DNA from 4 places in the Acidovorax sp. GW823-FHT01C06 genome. Region 3 is predicted to be linked to each of the others. Evidence: predicted binding sites of a transcription regulator. Region 3 holds the regulator's gene; each other region holds the start of a gene.

Region 1 (4,768 bases), on a different contig from region 3:
TGGCGGTGACCACGTTCGCGTTCCTGGGCGTGAACATGTTCCTGAGCGGGCTGCACAGCTACGGCACGCTGTAGGCCCGCGGCTGCCCGCACGCCTCTGCCCGGCAGGCAGGCGGCGCCTGCAACTATTGTGTCTTCGGTGTAACCTGAACGGCCCAGGGAACGAACTAGCAGTTGTTCCGCTCTATCGCAGAGTCCGTTTCAACCGAGAACCACCGGAGACACCCATGCTGATTCCATCCCGCGAACCGGGTTTCAACCACCCGCATTCCTCCGAGATCACGCCCCGCTCGGTGTACGAGGAGCGGCGCAGGATGCTCCGGCTGATGGCCGGCGGGGCGGCGGGCGCGGCACTGGCCGCCTGGGCCGGGCGCGAGGCGCTGGCACAGCAGGGCACTGTCGCGCGTCCTGGCAAGCTGGCGGCGCTGGCCAGTGCGAAGTCCACCGTGCCGGGCGCCATCTCGATGGAAAAGCTCACCGACTACAAGGACGCGAGCACCTACAACAACTTCTATGAGTTCGGCACCGACAAGGCCGACCCCGCCCGCAACGCTCACACCCTGAAGACCACGCCATGGACCGTGGAAGTCGAAGGGCTGGTGAAGAAGCCTGGCAAGTACGGCATTGAAGACCTGCTCAAGCTCAGTGCCCAGGAAGAGCGCATCTACCGGCTGCGCTGCGTGGAGGGCTGGTCGATGGTGATTCCATGGGTGGGCTATTCGCTGTCCGAACTGATCAAGCGGGTGGAGCCGCAAGGCAGCGCCAAGTATGTGGAATTCGTGACGCTGGCCGACAAGGCCACCATGCCGTTTGTCGGCTCGCGCGTGCTTGACTGGCCCTATGTGGAGGGCTTGCGCCTGGACGAGGCCATGCACCCGCTGACGCTGCTGGCGTTCGGCATGTACGGCGAAGTGCTGCCCAACCAGAATGGCGCGCCGGTGCGCCTGGTGGTGCCCTGGAAATATGGATTCAAGAGTGCCAAGAGCATCGTCAAGATCCGTTTTGTCGAGAAGGAGCCAGGCACGGCGTGGAACAAGGCGGCCAAACAGGAGTACGGCTTCTACTCCAACGTGAACCCCGAGGTGGACCACCCCCGATGGAGCCAGGCCACCGAACGGCGCATTGGCGAAGACGGCCTCTTTGCCAAGAAGCGCAAGACGCTGATGTTCAACGGCTACGAAGCCCAGGTGGGGCAGCTGTACGCGGGCATGGACCTCAAGAAGTTCTACTGACCGCCGCGTCCGCCCGGCTTCGCCGTCACGTCCGGTGGCGAAAGCCCGGCCCGGCCCTTGCCCCCATGCGAAAACTGCTGCTCCATCCTGCCGCCAAGCCCGTGGTGTTCGTGCTGTGCCTGCTTCCGCTGGCCTGGCTGGTGTATGCCGCGGCCGCCAACGAACTGGGGGCCAACCCTGCCGAAGCCCTGATCCGCGCCACGGGCGACTGGACGCTGCGCGCGTTGTGCCTGGTGCTGGCGGTGACACCGCTGCGCGTGCTCGCCTCCACGCCCCAGCTCGCGCGCTTTCGGCGCATGCTGGGGCTGTTCGTGTTCTTCTATGGGTTGCTGCACCTGCTGAGCTACGCCTGGTTCGACATGGGCTTTGATGTGGCCGACATCGTGCGCGACATCGTCAAGCGGCCCTTCATCCTGGTGGGGTCCCTGGCGCTGCTGGTGCTCACGCTGCTCGCCGCCACGTCGTTCAACCGCGCCATCAAGGCGCTGGGTGCAAGGCGCTGGCAGGCCCTGCACCGCAGCGTGTACGCGGTGGCGGGGCTGGCCATCCTGCATTTTTTCTGGATGCGCGCGGGCAAGAACGATTTTGGCGAGGTGGCGGTCTACGCGGTGGTGCTCGCGGCCCTGCTCGGCTGGCGGCTGTGGCACCGGCTGCGCAAGCGGCAGGCGGCGCAGGGGGCGGCGGCTCCCCGCCGGACGGCCGCTGGGGCCCGGTAACGCAATGCGGATGGATGCTAGATCGATTGCTATAAAATATATAGCTACCTGCGCTTGCCAGTAAAGCGCCAGGCCCTGTTTTTATTGAAGATCGAGCAAACGGCCCGTGCTACCGCCCCAGCCCGGGCCGCAGCTGCCGGGTCACCGGATCGATGTAGCTGGTGGGCAATTGGTAGGCCCGGTCGTCGAACAGGTCGATGCCGCACATCAGGTTCTCGATCCAGTCCATGAAGTCGCTGATGGCCTGCTTGCCGATGATCGGCGCGCCGTGCTGCGGAACGAGCATGGAAATATCGAGCTGCCGCGCCATGCGCACCCACAGCCGCAGGATCTTGTTGGAGACCATGTAGCGGCGGTGAAACCCCTCCATGCGCGGGATGTGCGCCTTGAGGTCGGTCACCGGCACGCGTGCCTCGGCACCGGACATCATGGACACCCCCAGATCGCCCGTGAACAGGATGCGGCTGACCGGGTCGTAGAAATGGAAATTGCCTTCGGAATGCATGAAATGCGCAGGCAGCAGCACCAGTTCATGGCGGCCCAGCGGCAGGTGGCCGCCGCTGTCGGGCACCCCGATGACCCGGTTCTCCGTCTTGCCGACCTTGGTGAAGTGCGGGGCGAAACGCTCCCACACGCGCGAGATCACCAAGTCTGCCTTGGTGCTGGTCATCCACCGGTCCAGCGAGGCAATGATGTCCGGGTCCGCGTGCGAGGCGATCAGGTACGACAGCTTGTGTGGCGGGAAATGCTTGGTCATTCCCATGAACAGCTCGTTGAAAGCGAGATTGCCGCCGGGATCGATGATGGCGCCCGTGTCGTCGTCCACGATCAGGAACTGGTTGGCCTGCACGGCCTGGCCGTCTTCCTCGATGAGGTCGGTGAACATCAGACAAGCGTGATTCTTGTCGCGGTAGAGTTCCAGGGCCATGGCCATCCTGCAGTGCGATAAAGCACGGACTGTACGATTGACCCTTCGAGGTGTCCTTGATGGAAATCAAGCACCTCGGCATTGGTAGTGGCAGCCAGGTGGGCCGCAGGCCCCTGCCGGCGATTCGCCGCGGCTTAACGCGGCTGCGACGCGGCAGCCGCCGGTGCCTGGGCGGGCGTGGTCGTGCCGACGCTGGGTGTCAGGGTCTGCGGAAGGGTTGCGCGCTGTGCAGCCGCGGGGCTGCTGGGAAGATACAGGGGGCCTCGCTGGCCGCAGCCCGCAAGGGCCGCCGTACTGGCGGCAAGGACAAGCGTCCTGACTAGAATTTGGGAAGCTATCAACATGCGCAAATTGTAATGACCGACCTTGAATTCCTGGACCACGCCGAAAAACTGCTTCTGGCCGTCGAGCGCAGTTGTGATCGCATCAACGACGCGACCGAGGCCGATGTAGACGCCCAGCGCTCGGGGGGCATGGTGACGCTGACCTTCCCCAACCGCAGCCAGATCGTGATCAATCTCCAAAAGCCGCTCCACGAGGTCTGGATGGCGGCCCGCTCCGGTGGCTACCATTACCGTTTCGATGGCCAGGCATGGCAAGACACCAAGGGCGCGGGAGAGTTCTTTGACTGCCTGAGCCGCGATGCAGCCCGGCAAGCGGGCCTGCCGCTGCAGTTCTCGGCCTAGGGAAACCGCCTCAGCCTGGCTCAAGCTTGCGGCCCCCCAGGCTGGGCCTCTGATAGTCCCGGCCGTGTCAGTTGCGGAACAGGTCCAGGATGCGGTTTCGCTCCTCCGCCGGGGGCGGTGCGTGCGGGGCCACCGCCGGTGACGCAGAGCGATCATCAATGCCCACACTGGAGATGCCGCTGTGGCGGGCGTACTCCTCGTAGAACCACTCCCCGCCGACGTTGACGACGCCAGCCGGCACCGTGGGTTCCATGACCGGCACACCCTTGAGCGCCCGTTCCATGAAATTGATCCATACTGGCAGGCTGAGCCCGCCCCCGGTTTCGCGGCTTCCGAGGTTGCGGGGCGTGTCGTAACCAATCCAGGTCACGGCGGCGATGGTAGGCTGGTAGCCGGCGAACCAGGCGTCGACCGAATCATTGGTGGTGCCGGTCTTTCCGTAAAGGTCCGGGCGCTTGAGCGTGGATTGCGCGCGCGCGGCGGTGCCGGACCGTGTCACCTCCTGAAGGAGGCTGTTCATGATGAAGGCGTTGCGGGCGTCGATGGCACGGGGCTGCTCGCTGGTCACCGGTGGCGTGGTTTCCGAGATCACGCGGCCCTTGTGGTCCGTGACCTTGGCGATCAGCCAGGGATTCACACGGTATCCGCCATTGGCGAACACGGAATAGGCGGTCGCCATCTGCAGCGGCGTGACCGAACCGGCGCCCAGGGCCATCGTGAGGTAGGCCGGGTGCTTTTCCGCATCGAAGCCAAAACGCGACACCCATTCCTGGGCCGTCTTGGGGCCCACGGCCTGCAGGATCCGGATCGAGATCATGTTCTTGGACTTGGCCAGGCCGGTGCGCATGCTCATCGGCCCGTCGTACTTTCCGTCGTAGTTCTTGGGCTCCCACGGCTGGCCGCCCGTGACGCCGGCGTCAAAGAACAGCGGGGCGTCATTGATGACCGTAGCGGGCGTGAACCCCTTTTCCAGCGCCGCGGAATAAATGAAGGGCTTGAAGCTAGACCCCGGCTGGCGCCACGCCTGGGCCGCGTGATTGAACTTGTTCTTGTCAAAGTCAAACCCACCCACCAGGGCCCGGATGGCTCCGCTGCGCGGGTCCAGGGCCACGAACGCGCCCTCGACTTCAGGCAGTTGTGTGATCTCCCAGGCGTTCTTGGGGGTCTTCACGACCCGGATCACCGCACCTCGGCGAATCTTGATGTT
Region 2 (4,768 bases), on a different contig from region 3:
GGGCTTCGCGCCGGTCGATGTCAACCAGGATGGGCGCACCGACCTGGTGGCCGCGACCTCGGCGGGCACCGTGGGCACTTCGCTGTCCGCCGCTTCGCAGCCGCTGGAGCCGGTCTACCTGCCAGTCTCGGCCGGCCCGCTCGGCGCGGTCGCGGGGTGGGGCGTCGCGGGGCGGGCGGGGGTGTTCACGGCCGCCGGCACGCAGATCGCGTCTCTGGCCGCGGCGCCCGGGCAGGCGATGGGCGTGGTGGGACAGTACGGCGCAGGGCTCGCGGCCAAGGCGCTCGCGGCCGCGGATTTCGATGGCGACGGGCTGCCCGACGTGGTGGGCGCCGACGCGTCGGGTGGGATCGCCATCCTGCGCGGGCAGGCCGGGGTGGGCGCTCTGGGCCTGCCTGTCGCGCGGTTCGCCGGAGGCACGGCCGAGCAGATGGCGGTGGCCGATTTCAATGGCGACGGCAGGCCGGACGTCGCCATTGCCAACGGTATCGCGGGCATCACGGTGCTGATGAATGCCTCCCCGTCGGCCGATGCCGCATTGGCCTCCCTGGCGCTGTCGCAGGGTGTCCTCAGCCCCGCGTTCCAGCCGCAGGTAGTGGCGTATGCGGCTGGCGTGCCGCATGCGGTGACCGCGCTTTCCCTGACGCCCGTCGCCGCCGATGCCGGGGCCTCCATCACCGTGAACGGCACGCCCGTGGCCAGCGGCTCCGCGACGCCGCCCCTGGCCCTGGTGCCGGGTACCAATGTGATCCAGGTGGAGGTGCTCGCGCAGAACGGCGTGGCCCGCCGGACGTACACCATCACCGTGGTCCGCGACCAGACGGTCCGGCACGCGGTCACGGCCCTGGCGGGCTCGGGTGGCAGCATCGGCCCGGCCGGCACGGTCGACGTGGCGCAGGGACAGACGCAGGCCTTCACCGTCACGCCCGGCGCGGGTTACCGCATCGCGTCCGTGGCGGGCTGTGGCGGCAGCCTGGCCGGTAGCACCTACACCACGGCAGCGGTGACGGCCGCCTGCACCGTGCAGGCGCGTTTTGAAACCCTGCCCACACCCACGAACACCGGATCGGGGCCCGTCAACGTGGGCGTGGTGGATGGCAGCACGGGCTGCCAGCTGGACCTGGCGGGCACCGGCCCGGTGGCGGCGCCGGCGCCGTACCCCGGCGCCACCTTGCCGCACGGGGCGTTCCGCCTGCGGCTCATCCATTGCCAGCCGGGTGAGACGGTGCGTGTGGCGGTGACCTTTCCAGACCTCACGGGCTTCACCGTGAAGAAGTACGGGCCCACACCCGACAGCCCTTCCTCCAGCCGATACTACGACCCCGTGAACCTGCAGATCAGCGGCAACACCGTGACCTACGATGTGACGGACGGTGGCTGGGGGGACGACAGCTTTGGCGCGCAGGATGGCACCATCAACGACCCTGTCGTCCCCGTGCTGCTGGCGCCTGGCCCGGTGGCGATCCCCACGCTGTCGGCCGGGGGCCTGGGTGGGCTGGCTGCCCTTCTGGGGTTGCTGGCCTTGCGGGGCGGCCGGCGCACGGCCCTGCGGGCCCACTGGGCCGGTACCTGGTCCGGAGTTTCGAGAGAAATCAGCCGCTAGCGCTTGATGGTAAAGCGCTGGCAGCTATAAAAATGGTAGCTAATGGGGAAGCCATCGGCTGGATGATTCGCTGACGCAGGTCAATCGGTGGGCGGGGGCAGTGTCTTGAAATCAGGCACACCCCGCCTCAAGTGCTCTGCAATTCGGAGGACATCCACCATGCGTCTCGACAAATTCACCACCAAGTTCCAGGAAGCCCTGAGCGATGCCCAGAGCATCGCCCTGGGCAATGACCACGCCTACATCGAGCCCGTGCACATGCTCGTGGCCATGCTCAAGCAGGACGACGGCCCCAAGGCGCTGCTGCAGCGTGCGGGCGCCAATGTGCCCGGCCTGCTGGCTGCGGCCGAGGCCGCCGTCAAGCGCCTGCCCCAGGTGCAGGGCAACGAGCAGGTGCAGGGCGGCCCGGAGCTCGGCCGCGTGCTGCAGGCCACCGAGAAGGAGGCCATCAAGCGCGGCGACCAGTTCATCGCCAGCGAGCTGTTCCTGCTGGCCGTGATCGACAGCAAGGGCGAGGCCGCCAAGATCGCCAAGGACAACGGCCTGACGCGCAAGAGCCTGGAAGCCGCCATCGATGCCGTGCGCGGCGGCCAGAAGATGGACAGTGCCGAGGCCGAGGGCCAGCGCGGCGCCCTGGCCAAGTACTGCATCGACCTGACCGAGCGCGCGCGCATCGGCAAGCTCGACCCCGTGATCGGCCGCGACGACGAGATCCGCCGCGCCATCCAGGTGCTGCAGCGCCGCACCAAGAACAACCCGGTGCTCATCGGCGAGCCCGGCGTGGGCAAGACGGCCATCGTCGAAGGCCTGGCCCAGCGCATCGTGGCCGGCGAGGTACCCGAGTCGCTCAAGAACAAGCGCGTGCTGTCGCTGGACATGGCGGCGCTGCTCGCGGGCGCCAAGTTCCGCGGCGAGTTCGAGGAGCGCCTGAAGACCGTGCTGAACGAATTGGCCAAGGACGAGGGGCAAACAATAGTCTTCATCGACGAGCTGCACACCATGGTGGGCGCGGGCAAGGCCGAGGGCGCGATGGATGCGGGCAACATGCTCAAGCCAGCGCTTGCGCGCGGCGAGCTGCACTGCGTGGGCGCGACCACGCTCGACGAGTACCGCAAGTACATCGAGAAGGACGCCGCGCTGGAGCGGCGCTTCCAGAAGATCCTCGTGGGCGAACCCACCGTGGAGGCGACCATCGCCATCCTGCGCGGCCTGCAGGAAAAGTACGAGGTGCACCACGGCGTGGACATCACCGACCCGGCCATCGTGGCCGCGGCCGAGCTGTCCAACCGCTACATCACCGACCGCTTCCTGCCCGACAAGGCGATTGACCTCATCGACGAGGCCGCGTCCAAGATCAAGATCGAGATGGACTCCAAGCCCGAGGTGATGGACAAGCTCGACCGCCGCCTGATCCAGCTGCAGATCGAGCGCGAAGCGGTGCGCCGCGAGAAGGATGAGTCCTCGCAAAAGCGCTTTGCGCTCATCGAGGAAGAGATCGCCAAGCTGCAAAAGGAAATCGCCGACTACGACGAGATCTGGCAGTCCGAAAAAGCCCAGGCGCAGGGCAGCGCGCACGTGCGCGAGGCCATCGACAAGCTCAAGTTCCAGATCGAGGAATTCACCCGCAAGGGCGACTTCAACAAGGTGGCCGAGCTGCAGTACGGCAAGCTGCCCGACCTGGAAAAGCAGCTGAAGGAAGCGCAGGCGCAGGAGGATGGCAAGGACGGCGCCCCCGCCACCCGCCGCCTGCTGCGCACACAGGTGGGTGCCGAAGAAATTGCCGAGGTGGTGAGCCGCGCCACGGGCATTCCGGTGGCCAAGATGATGCAGGGCGAAAAGGACAAGCTCCTGCTGATGGAGGCCAAGCTGCATGAACGCGTGGTGGGCCAGGAGGAGGCGATCGCCGCCGTGGCCAACGCCATCCGCCGTTCGCGCTCGGGCCTGAGTGACCCCAACCGCCCCACGGGCTCGTTCCTGTTCCTGGGCCCCACGGGCGTGGGCAAGACCGAGCTGTGCAAGGCGCTGGCGGGCTTTCTGTTCGACAGCGAGGACCACCTGGTGCGCATCGACATGAGCGAGTTCATGGAAAAGCACTCGGTGGCCCGCCTGATCGGCGCGCCGCCCGGCTACGTGGGCTACGAGGAGGGTGGCTACCTCACGGAGGCCGTGCGCCGCAAGCCCTACAGCGTGCTGCTGCTCGACGAGGTGGAGAAGGCCCACCCGGATGTGTTCAACGTGCTGCTGCAGGTGCTGGACGACGGCCGCCTGACCGACGGCCAGGGACGTACCGTGGACTTCAAGAACACGGTGATCGTGATGACGAGCAACATCGGCTCGCACCTGATCCAGGCCATGGTCGGACAGGACTCCGAGGACATCAAGGAAGCGGTGTGGGGCGAGCTCAAGAACCACTTCCGGCCCGAGTTCCTCAACCGCATCGACGAGACCGTGGTGTTCCACGCGCTGGACGCGCAGCACATCGCCTCGATCGCCAGGATCCAGCTGCAGCTGCTGCAATCCCGGCTGGCCAAGATGGATTTGGAATTGCAGGTGTCGGATGCGGCCTTGGCAGAATTGGCCAAGGTGGGGTTCGACCCGGTGTTCGGCGCGCGGCCGCTCAAGCGGGCGATCCAGCAGCGCATCGAGAACCCGCTGTCCAAGTTGTTGCTGGAAGGGCGTTTCCCGCCCAAGAGCGTGATTCCGGTCACCGTGAACCCCGTGCTGGAGCCGGGTGTGTTCCAGTTCGGCGTGGCCCCGCAGGAGTGATGTGGGCCGGGAAAGGGATTGCGGCGCTGGCCAGGGCTGCAATCCCGACCCCAAGTTGTGAAGGAGAGGTGTCGTTTGAATGAATTTGTTGCGGGCGTTGTGCGCCTGTTGCTGCGGGTGGTGGTCATCGCCATGGGCCTGGTGCTGTTCGCCAGCCTGCTGGTCGCCGTGATGGTGCTCGCGCTGGTGTGGGCGCTGCGCGCAGGCTGGGCGCGCCTCACCGGCCAGCCGGTGACCCCCTGGGTGATGCGCATGGACCCCCGCACGGGTTTCAGCACCGTGTTCCGCTCCACCGAGCGCTGGTCGTCCGGCCGCCGTGGCCCGGCGCCCGCGCCCGACGATGCCGGCGGCGAGGCCGCGGCCGCGTCGCGCCGTGGCGGCATCCTGCCCGGCGCCGCC
Region 3 (4,768 bases):
AGATCCTGCGGCGCGTCCTGCGGCCTCGCGTGCTGATCTACACCGCCGTGCTGGTGGCACTGTGCGTGGGCATGATGGCCAGCCTGGTCACCCGCACGCCGCTCAAGGTGGATGTGGTGCGCGACCGCGCGGCCCTGTCGCGCATCGTGGCGGGCGGCAAGCTGGAGAATATCTACCGCCTGCAGATCATGAACGCCACCGAAGGCCCCCAGCGCTACCGCATCGGCGCCCGCGGCCTGGACGGGCTGGAGGTGGCCTCTGAAGCCGAGGTGGACATTGGCCCCGCGGAGTCCCGGTGGGTGGCCGTGCGCCTGCAGATACCGTATGGCTCCGCGCCCCCGGGCTCCCATGCCGTGCAGTTCGATGTGCAGGCGGTGGGCGCTGCGGCCCATGTGACCGAGAAGTCCGTATTCCTGGTGCCCCGATGAGGCGACGTGCACCCCGGTGCACGGCCCCGGGGACGTTGTATGACCGAGAAGATTTTTGAGGAGCAAGCACCCATGCCATCCAATCCAGCCATCGGCTCCGCCCCCGCCACCGCTGCGCCCTGGTGGAAATTCGGCCACGTCTGGCTGATCATCGCCGGCCCTGCCATCGTCATCGTGGCGGGCTTTGTCACGCTGTGGCTGGCGATTTCGCGGCCAGACCCCGTGGTCGCCGAGGACTACTACCGCCAGGGCATCGAAATCAACAAGACGCTGGAGGCTCCGGAGAAGAGCCTGGCCCCGGCTATGAAGGGCCGCAACCACGCGGCGACACCGGTTCAGGACCAGCCACGCTGAAACCCCTGGCCGAGCAGCGGGTCTGCGCGGCCTTACCAGGAGACAACCCCGATGTGGACGCAACGCCTGATGTGGATTGCATGGCCCGCCTTTCTGATGGCGGGCGCGATGGAGATGCTGGTTTTTGCGATGGTGGACCCGCAGGACCTGCATTGGTTCGGGCAGCCGCTGGCCCTGTCGCGCCAGGGCGTCTACACGCTCGCGTTCTTTGCGTTCTGGGCCATCACCATGGCCTCCAGCGCGTTGACCACGCTGCTGGCAATGTCGCCCTTTGAACTCAACCGCTGCCCCGTGCCCGAAGGCGAGCGCCCTGATGATTGCCGAAAGACATCATCCTGCCCTTGAACAGCGCACCGGCCGGGCTCCGGTGGCAAGGCGTTGCCGGGACGGGCGGACCTGGCTCGCCTTGCTCAGTGGCAGGCGGACTGGTTGTTCACGATGCGCTTGAGCGCGTCGGTCTCGAGGATGCGGACATGGCGCTGCTTGACTTCGACAATGCCTTCTTCCACAAACTTGGAGAAGGTGCGGCTCACGGTCTCGAGCTTGAGGCCCAGGTAGCTGCCGATCTCCTCGCGCGTCATGCGCAGCACCAGCTCGGACTGCGAGAATCCGCGGGCGTGCAGGCGCTGCACCAGATTGAGCAGGAACGCTGCCAGGCGCTCCTCGGCACGCATGCTGCCCAGCAGCAGCATCACGCCGTGTTCGCGCACGATCTCGCGGCTCATGATCTTGTGCACGTGGTGCTGCAGCGCGGTGACCTCGCGGGACAGTTCCTCGATGCGGTCAAACGGCATGACGCAGACCTCGGCGTCTTCCAGGGCCACCGCATCGCAGGTGTGGTGGTCATTCACGATGCCGTCCAGGCCGATGATCTCGCCCGCCATCTGGAACCCCGTGACTTGGTCGCGTCCGTCCTCGGTGGCCACGCAGGTCTTGAAAAAGCCGGTGCGGATGGCATAAAGCGAGGTGAACGACTCACCATTGCGAAACAGCGTGCCGCCGCGCTTCACCTTGCGGCGAACTGCAACGACCTCGTCGATGCGGTGCAGTTGCTCTTCGCTCAGGCCCACCGGCATGCACAGCTCGCGCAGGTTGCAATTGGAACAGGCGACTTTGATGGTGAGCGGGTTCATAGGCACAGGGCGGAGTTAGGTTTCGAGCATACCGCCCGATGGCCGAAGAGGGAGTCTCTTGGAGGGCGGGCAGGCGACTGACATGCATCAAATTGTCGCTGTTCCGGCCACTCCATCACTTGATTCATGTCAAGGACATGGGGAGCAGCTTACGGCACAGTCAAGGTGTACGCAAGGATTCGCCCCATGACCGCTGTTTCGCCTGACCTGCTGCGCCGTTTTGACGTACCAGGCCCCCGCTATACCTCCTATCCGACGGCCGACCGGTTTGTGGAAGCCTTCGGCCAGGAGGACTACGCCCTCGCCCTCGAGCAGCGCCGCATGGGCACCCTGACCAAGGCGCTGCCCTTGTCCCTGTATGTGCACATCCCCTTTTGCGAGTCGCTGTGCTACTACTGCGCCTGCAACAAGATCATCACCAAGCACCACGACCGGGCTGAAGTCTATCTGCGCTATCTCAGCCGCGAGATCGATCTGCACACGGCGCACTGCGGCACGGGCCAGGTGGTGAGCCAGCTGCACCTGGGCGGCGGCACTCCCACCTTCCTGTCGGACGATGGCTTGCGGGAACTCATGGCGATGCTCCAGCGCAGCTTCACCCTGGCGCCGGGCGGGGAGTACTCGATCGAGGTGGACCCCCGTACCGTCAATGCCGACCGGCTTGCCGTGCTCGCGGAGCTTGGATTCAACCGGCTGAGTTTTGGCGTGCAGGATTTTGACCCCGAGGTCCAGAAGGCGGTGCACCGCATCCAGCCCGCCGAACAGGTGTTTTCGCTGGTGGAATCCGCGCGCTCGCTCGGCTTCGAATCGATCAATGTGGACCTGATCTACGGGTTGCCGCGCCAGACGCCGGAGTCGTTCGACCGTACGCTGGCGCAGGTGGTTCAGTTGCGGCCTGATCGCATTGCGCTGTATGCCTATGCCCACCTGCCGGAGCGGTTCAAGCCCCAGCGCCGCATCCTCTCCGCCGAACTGCCCGCAGCCTCCGGCAAGGTGTCGATGCTCTCCCGTTCGCTCGACGCGTTCATGGGCGCCGGCTATGTGTATGTGGGGATGGACCACTTCGCGCTGCCGGAGGACTCGCTGGCCGTCGCCAAGCGGCAGGGCCGCCTGCACCGTAACTTCCAGGGCTACAGCACCCAGCCCGACTGCGACCTGATCGGCCTGGGCGTGTCGGCCATTGGCAGGGTCGGCGCCACCTACAGCCAGAACGCCAAGACCCTGGATGAGTACTACGACCTGCTGAACCAGGGGCGTCTGCCCGTGGTGCGTGGCTTGGCCCTGACGCGGGACGACCTCGTGCGCCGCGCCGTCATCATGTCCTTGATGTGCCAGGGAGAACTGCTGTTCGAGCCCATGGAACAGGCCTGGCTTCTCGATTTTCGGCACTATTTCTCCGCCGAACTGGCGCAACTCGACACCATGGCCGAGCAGGGGCTGGTCAAGGTGAGGCCCGACGGTGTCGAGGTCACGGCCATGGGCTGGTTCTTCGTGCGCGGCATCGCCATGGTTTTCGACCGATATCTGCAGGCAGACCGCAACCGCGCGCGTTTTTCACGCATCATCTGAATCCCATGCTTGCAACGGTTGCCTCGACTGCCTTGTTGATGGGGCTCGTTGGCGGGTCCCATTGCCTGGCCATGTGCTCGGCACCTTGTGGCGCCGTGGTGGGGCAGGGGAGCGCGGGCTGCGCATCCGCCCCCGGCGGCGGGGCGCCGGCGGAGGGGGCTCCCCCGAAGGTGCAGGCGGTGCGGTGGGCACCGCGCGGTGGCGTGGCCCGGCGGGCCGTGGCCTTTCATGCGGGCCGCCTGACAGGATATGCGCTGGCGGGCGGGCTGGCCGCCCTGGCCATGGACAGCCTGGCGTGGCTCACTCAGCAGACCATGGCACTGCGCCCGGCGTGGACCTTGATGCACGTCGCGGTGATGGCGTGGGGGCTGATGCTGATGGTCCAGGCGCGGCAGCCGCTCTGGGTGGAGCAGGCGGGCCGTGGCGTGTGGGAGCGCGTGCGGCCTCTGGTCCGTGCCCCGGGAGGCATTCTTGCCGCGGGGTTTCTCTGGGCGCTGATGCCCTGTGGCTTGCTGTATTCGGCGCTGCTGGTGGCTGCCTTGAGCGGAGGGCCCCTGGAGGGCGCATTGTCCATGGCGCTTTTTGGCATTGGCAGCGGCGTCTGGCTGGTCGGCGGGCCCTGGGCCTGGACGCGGTTGCGGGCCCGGCTCAACACCGTGCGCGCGGACTGGGGGACGCGCGCCGCCGGTGGCCTGCTCTGCGCGGTGGCAAGCTGGGCACTGTGGATGGACCTCGTCTACAAACCCTCACTGTGGTGCCGCTAGCGTGCATTCGGGCCGCGGCGGCCTGAGGGCGAGGCGGTTTCGGTAACCCACATCCCCATGAGGGGGATTGCCCCGCCCCGCGCCTTCGGGCAGGCAAGTGTTGCCGTGCCGCCGCGGCGCGGGTGGGCTCCTTCGACAAGGCCTTCGAACTGGCGATAATCTGTGTAACTATTGGTGGCATTCACGTCTCCATGTTTCGCGCGCCCCGAAGTGAACTCCTCCATCCTCATCGATATCAGCCAACTGCGCGTCGGCATGTACATCCAGCTCGATGTGGGCTGGATGCACCATCCGTTCCCGGTGAGCAGTTTTCGGGTGGCATCGGCGGACCAGATCGCGACGTTACGGGAACTGGGGCTCACCGAGGTGCGATACGTCCCCAAGAAAAGCGATCCGGAGCAAAGAGAGCTGGTTCCGGCCGCCTGGAGCGTGCCGGAGATGACGGTGCCCTCGGCCCAGGGACCGGATGCCCCCGGCGCCACGGCCACCGTGGACCCGGAGGCGCAGCGCCGGCGCGAAT
Region 4 (4,768 bases), on a different contig from region 3:
CCGCCGGCCTGCGCCCCCGCCCGGGCCTGACCTGGTACAACGGCTCCAAGGGCGCCGTCATCATCACCAGCAAGTCCATGGCCGCCGAGCTGGGCCCCGACAACATCCGCGTGAACTGCATCAACCCCGTGTTCAACCCCGACACCGGCCTGGCCGCCGAGTTCGCGGGCGGCCCGGTGGACGAGGCGCGCCGCGCCAAGTTCCTGGCCACCATTCCGCTGGGCCGCTTCTCCACCGCGCTCGACGTGGCCAACGCCGCGCTGTACCTGGCGAGCGAAGAGGCGTCCTTCGTCAGCGGCGTGTGCATCGAGGTGGACGGCGGGCGCTGCGTGTAGGCACCTGCTGGCGGTCTCGCGAGGGATCGCGCCCGGGCGCCCGCCACCTGCAAGGCCGCCGGAGGCCGCCCCGCGCAGGCACAAGCCGCACCAGGGAGGTGCGGATTGATTGACGGTTGCAGGGCAGCTGCCTATAGTGCCGCCCATCCATGTTTGCAAGCGCCTCTCCCGTCACGACCCCCAGCGGCACCGCGCCGCTGCGCCGTGCCGCGCGCTCGCAAGCCACCCTCCAGGCCGGCGACCGCCGGGTCTGCACGCTTGCTGCAGACTCCTGAGCCCGGCGACACCCTCTCCCCCACGTTCTTTCGCGCACCTCCTGTCGCCGGGCCCATCCCCCAGGCGCTTGCTTGCGCCCAGGCCACGGCCCGGGGCAGCCTTGAGGAGTGTTGATGCCCCCGTTCCCTTCCGGCGAGATCTCGCTCGCCCCGTGCCCCCCCGCGCGCCACGACCCCGCCGACGGAGCCGCTGCCGGCCTGACGGCCGCCACCGACATCACCCGCCACTTCATCCGCGCCAAACGGCCCTGCGCCGACGGCTACCGCTGGTACCTGCGCCGCCAGGAGGGCGCCAGCAACTACCAGGCCTTGCTGGACGACCTGGTGCGCGAAGGCCGGGTGGAAGACGCCTGCTGGATGCTCGACCAGTTCGGCCCCACCAACGACGTGCTGGAGGTGGACCATCTGGAGGCCGACGCGCTGGTGTTCGCCGGCAGCGTGCGGTGCCAGGGCAGCGCCGACGTGGACGGTGTGCTGCGCACCGGCCGCAGCCTCAGCGTGCTGGGCGGCCTGCGGGTGGGCGGTGCGCTGCGGGTGGGAGAAGACCTGCGCGTCGCGGGCGCGCTGCGCTGTGAGGGCAGCGTGCGGCTGCACGGCGATGCGCGCGTGGGCGGCTCCCTGGTGGTGGCGCAGCGGCTGCAGTGCACGGGCGGCCTGCGCGTGGGCGGCGAGCTGGACGCTGGCGCCTCGGCCCACATCGGCGGCCACTGCACCGTGGGCCAGGACCTGCGCGTGGCAGGCGCCCTGGACGGCGGCGGAGGCATCAAGGTGGGCGGCCACCTGCACGGCGACGCGGCCGTGCAGGCCACGCACGGCCTGCAGGTGGCGGGCGACGTGGACTGCCGCGGCCACCTGCAGGTGGGCTCGGGCGTGCGCGCGGGCGGGCGCATCCACGCAGGAGGGGCCATCCGCGCGGGCGAAAGCCTGTCGGCGGGGGAAACCATCGCGGCGGGTGAAGCCTATGGCGTGTACGCCGGCCTGGTGGTGCCGCTGCCCGACTGGCCCCACAGCGCCCGGGTGTGCGCCCGTGAGCAGCCCGCGCGCCTGCTGAGCGGCTGCTGGACCGATGGCCAGGGGCACACGCCATGATGCCCGGGGCCTGCGCCTTGCACCTCGCGCCCCGCATCGCCCCCGGTGCCCCGGCCGGCCGGGGCTGGCTGGGTGCGCTGGGCCACCTGCTGACCGAACTGCGCATCGACGTGGACCTGTCGGGCCGCGACATCCAGCGCGAGTTCGACGCACTGCACGAACGCATCCGCACCAACCACCGCACCCGCGACGCGATGCGTGCGCTGCCCCTGCGCCTGCACGGGCTGGAGTTGCGCCTGCGCGAAGCCGACGGCGAGTATTTTGTCTACGCCATCGACCCGCAGCGCAACCGCATCGTGGCCTACACCGTGTTCAACCGGCTGGTCGAGGTGGACCGCCGCACCGACCGCCACCTGCGCGCGCCCCACACCAAGGTGGTGGACGGCTACCGCCGCATGGGCATTGCCTCCGCCATCTACCGCTGGTGGCTGGACTCGGGCCGCAGCCTCATGACCGGGGCACGCCAGTCCGCCGGGGCCCACGGCCTGTGGATGGCCCTGGCGCGCGACTATGAGCTGGCGGCGGTGCGCATCGACGCGCACAAACGCGTGCAGCGCCTGCCCCTGCCACCACCCCCGGGATTCTTCGACGCGCTGGACACCCGGCTGGTGCTGGTGGGGCGCGATTGCCGCCTGGCGGACTTCACGCAGCACGCGGCCTGCAGCGGCTGATGGGGGGCCGGATGGCCGGATTGCCCCCGGACGCTCAGCCCAGCACCTCGCGCAGGGCTGCCTCGTACAGGTTGGTGAGCTTGTCCATCACGCCCAGCAGGCGCTCGCTGGTGGTGGCCACGGCGTTGAGCCCCACGTCATCGGCCGGGCGGCGCAGGGCCGATTCAAAGAACAGCCACTGCGAGTCGGCCAGCTCCAGCTCGTTGCGGATGGCGGGGGTGGACACCGGCGCCGCCTTCAACGTCTGCAGTGCCTGGCGGAAGTCGGCGGCGTCGGAGGCCAGTTGCGCCTGCACCACCTTGGACTCCACCTTGGCCGCGTGCAGAAAGTAGTTCTTGGCCAGGCGCTGCGACAGCATGCGCTGGCGGCCCGCCAGGTTCACCAGCCGCGCGCTGGGGGCCTGCGCCAGCCTCTCGATCGACTCGGTCACGGCCTGGGAAACCAGCAGCGTGCGGTCGGCTTGGTCGGACGCCGCCACCACCAGCGCCGTCTGGGTGGCTGGCACGGCGGTCAACTGGTTGAGCAGGGCAAACTGCTTTTGCACTTCTTCCAGCTGGCGCCCCACGTCGGCCGGCCAGCGCCCCGACTGCAGGCCCCGCGCCAGTTCGCTGCCGCCCGACTGCACCATCTTGCGCGCCAGCCCCATCACATCCACCGCCGCCCCCGGCAGCACCTGCAGGTACTGCTGGCAATAGGCCTTGGCCATCCGCTGCGACAGGGCGCGGAACCAGCCCGCATAGTTGATGGCCCCCGACAGCCCTATCTGCGCCTGGGCACTGTGGCCCCAGGTGGGCAGCAGGATGCCCGCCGCCACCCATTGAACCGCCACGCGGCGCTGGCATGGCAGGGCGTCGGCGAAGAACTCACGAACTGGCATGGGAATCCCCTGAAATCGGATGCCGTATTGTTGCAATGCAACATCCAGAGCGCCCTGCGCCATGTCAAAGGCGGGCCACGCCGCCGCCGGGGCAGAACTTGACCGCGATCAACTCCGCGCGCAGGGGCTTGCCCCTCCGCGGGGCCCCTTGCGGCAAAATCACCCCATGGCCGAACGTGTGATTCCCCTGGTGGACCAACGCATCGCCGCACTGGCGGCGCGGGTGCCCACGCACCCGGTGGCCCCCACGGGCCAACTCACCGACACCCGGGGCCGCCCGCTGCGCGACCTGCGCATCAGCGTGACGGACCGCTGCAACTTCCGCTGCAACTACTGCATGCCCAAGGAAGTGTTCGACAAGGACTACCCCTACCTGCCGCACGGTGCCTTGCTGAGCTTCGAGGAGATCACCCGGCTGGCGCGGCTGTTCCTGGCGCACGGCGTGCGCAAGATCCGCCTGACCGGCGGCGAGCCCCTGCTGCGCAAGAACCTGGAAGCGCTGGTGGCCCAGCTGGCCCAGCTGCGCACGGTGGACGGCCTGGCGCCCGATCTCACCCTCACCACCAACGGGTCGCTGCTGGCGCGCAAGGCCCAGGCCTTGAAGGATGCGGGCCTGAACCGCGTGACCGTGAGCCTGGACGGACTGGACGACACGATCTTTCGCCGCATGAACGATGTGGACTTTCCGGTGGCCGACGTGCTGGCGGGCATCGAAGCCGCGCACGCGGCGGGCCTGTCGCACATCAAGGTCAACATGGTGGTCAAGCGCGGCACCAACGACCATGAAATCTTGCCCATGGCGCGCCACTTTCGCGGCACGGGCACCACGCTGCGTTTCATCGAGTACATGGACGTGGGCGCCACCAACGGCTGGCGCATGGACGAGGTGCTGCCCTCGGCCGAGCTGATCGAACGCCTGCGCGCCGAGCTGCCGCTGGTGCAGCTCGACCCCAGCAGCCCCGGCGAGACCGCCGAGCGCTGGGGCTATGCCAACGCACAAGGCCAGTACGACCCCGCCCTGGGCGAGGTGGGCGTGATCAGCAGCGTGACCCAGGCCTTCTGCCACGACTGCAACCGCGCGCGCCTGTCCACCGAGGGCAAGCTCTACCTGTGCCTGTTTGCCTCGGAGGGCTACGACCTGCGCACCCTGCTGCGCGGCGGCGCCAGCGACGAAGCGATCGCCTCGGCCATCGCGCCCATCTGGCAACAGCGCGGCGACCGCTATTCGGAGCTGCGCAGCAGCCTGCCGGCGGACACCACACAGGGTGGCGCGCGGCGGGTGGAGATGAGCTATATCGGCGGCTAGCGGTGAGGCAGGCCCCGTGCATCTCGGCCCTGCGGAGCCCCCGCCCCGCGCCATGGTCCGGGCGCCGACGGTTTTCAGGCACCATGGGTGGCCGCGGCCTTCACCTCTTGCCCACACCCACCCCATGCCCCTTCAATCCACGCACCGCGCACTGTTCCTGGCCAATGCCACCGTCCTGGTCACGCACCAGATCGATGCCGCGTACTGGCATGAGT

Evidence for each region. Region 3 encodes FNR, which switches genes on or off when oxygen is low (the NO sensors DNR and NnrR bind a similar motif). Its sites were predicted from a motif close to TTGATNNNNATCAA; they were not measured.
Region 1: AC1RCS_RS04555 (oxygen-binding di-iron domain-containing protein) is a predicted target of FNR. The motif match lies at 2,932-2,945, and genes of this name have one in related genera.
Region 2: clpB (ATP-dependent chaperone ClpB) is a predicted target of FNR. The motif match lies at 1,674-1,687, and genes of this name have one in related genera.
Region 4: AC1RCS_RS17150 (type IV pili methyl-accepting chemotaxis transducer N-terminal domain-containing protein) is a predicted target of FNR. The motif match lies at 3,346-3,359, and genes of this name have one in related genera.

What each region holds. Positions count from the first base shown of each region.
Region 1 covers NZ_JBXAKN010000001.1:1,007,130-1,011,897, forward strand. The annotation lists gene ccsB (c-type cytochrome biogenesis protein CcsB) at 1-74, shown strand, start outside; gene msrP (protein-methionine-sulfoxide reductase catalytic subunit MsrP) at 227-1,231, shown strand; gene msrQ (protein-methionine-sulfoxide reductase heme-binding subunit MsrQ) at 1,297-1,947, shown strand; gene AC1RCS_RS04555 (oxygen-binding di-iron domain-containing protein) at 2,057-2,875, opposite strand; gene lptM (LPS translocon maturation chaperone LptM) at 3,010-3,219, opposite strand; gene cyaY (iron donor protein CyaY) at 3,232-3,561, shown strand; gene AC1RCS_RS04570 (penicillin-binding protein 1A) at 3,629-4,768, opposite strand, start outside.
Region 2 covers NZ_JBXAKN010000002.1:260,293-265,060, reverse strand. The annotation lists gene AC1RCS_RS06745 (IPTL-CTERM sorting domain-containing protein) at 1-1,603, shown strand, start outside; gene clpB (ATP-dependent chaperone ClpB) at 1,763-4,369, shown strand; gene AC1RCS_RS06735 (hypothetical protein) at 4,445-4,768, shown strand, end outside.
Region 3 covers NZ_JBXAKN010000013.1:54,911-59,678, reverse strand. The annotation lists gene ccoG (cytochrome c oxidase accessory protein CcoG) at 1-428, shown strand, start outside; gene AC1RCS_RS22175 (FixH family protein) at 501-782, shown strand; gene AC1RCS_RS22170 (hypothetical protein) at 834-1,127, shown strand; gene fnr (fumarate/nitrate reduction transcriptional regulator Fnr) at 1,193-1,915, opposite strand; gene hemN (oxygen-independent coproporphyrinogen III oxidase) at 2,102-3,484, shown strand; gene AC1RCS_RS22155 (sulfite exporter TauE/SafE family protein) at 3,490-4,248, shown strand; gene AC1RCS_RS22150 (cyclic di-GMP phosphodiesterase) at 4,459-4,768, shown strand, end outside.
Region 4 covers NZ_JBXAKN010000008.1:132,993-137,760, forward strand. The annotation lists gene AC1RCS_RS17135 (SDR family oxidoreductase) at 1-335, shown strand, start outside; gene AC1RCS_RS17140 (bactofilin family protein) at 725-1,699, shown strand; gene AC1RCS_RS17145 (hypothetical protein) at 1,696-2,370, shown strand; gene AC1RCS_RS17150 (type IV pili methyl-accepting chemotaxis transducer N-terminal domain-containing protein) at 2,405-3,247, opposite strand; gene moaA (GTP 3',8-cyclase MoaA) at 3,414-4,553, shown strand; gene AC1RCS_RS17160 (DUF6713 family protein) at 4,678-4,768, shown strand, end outside.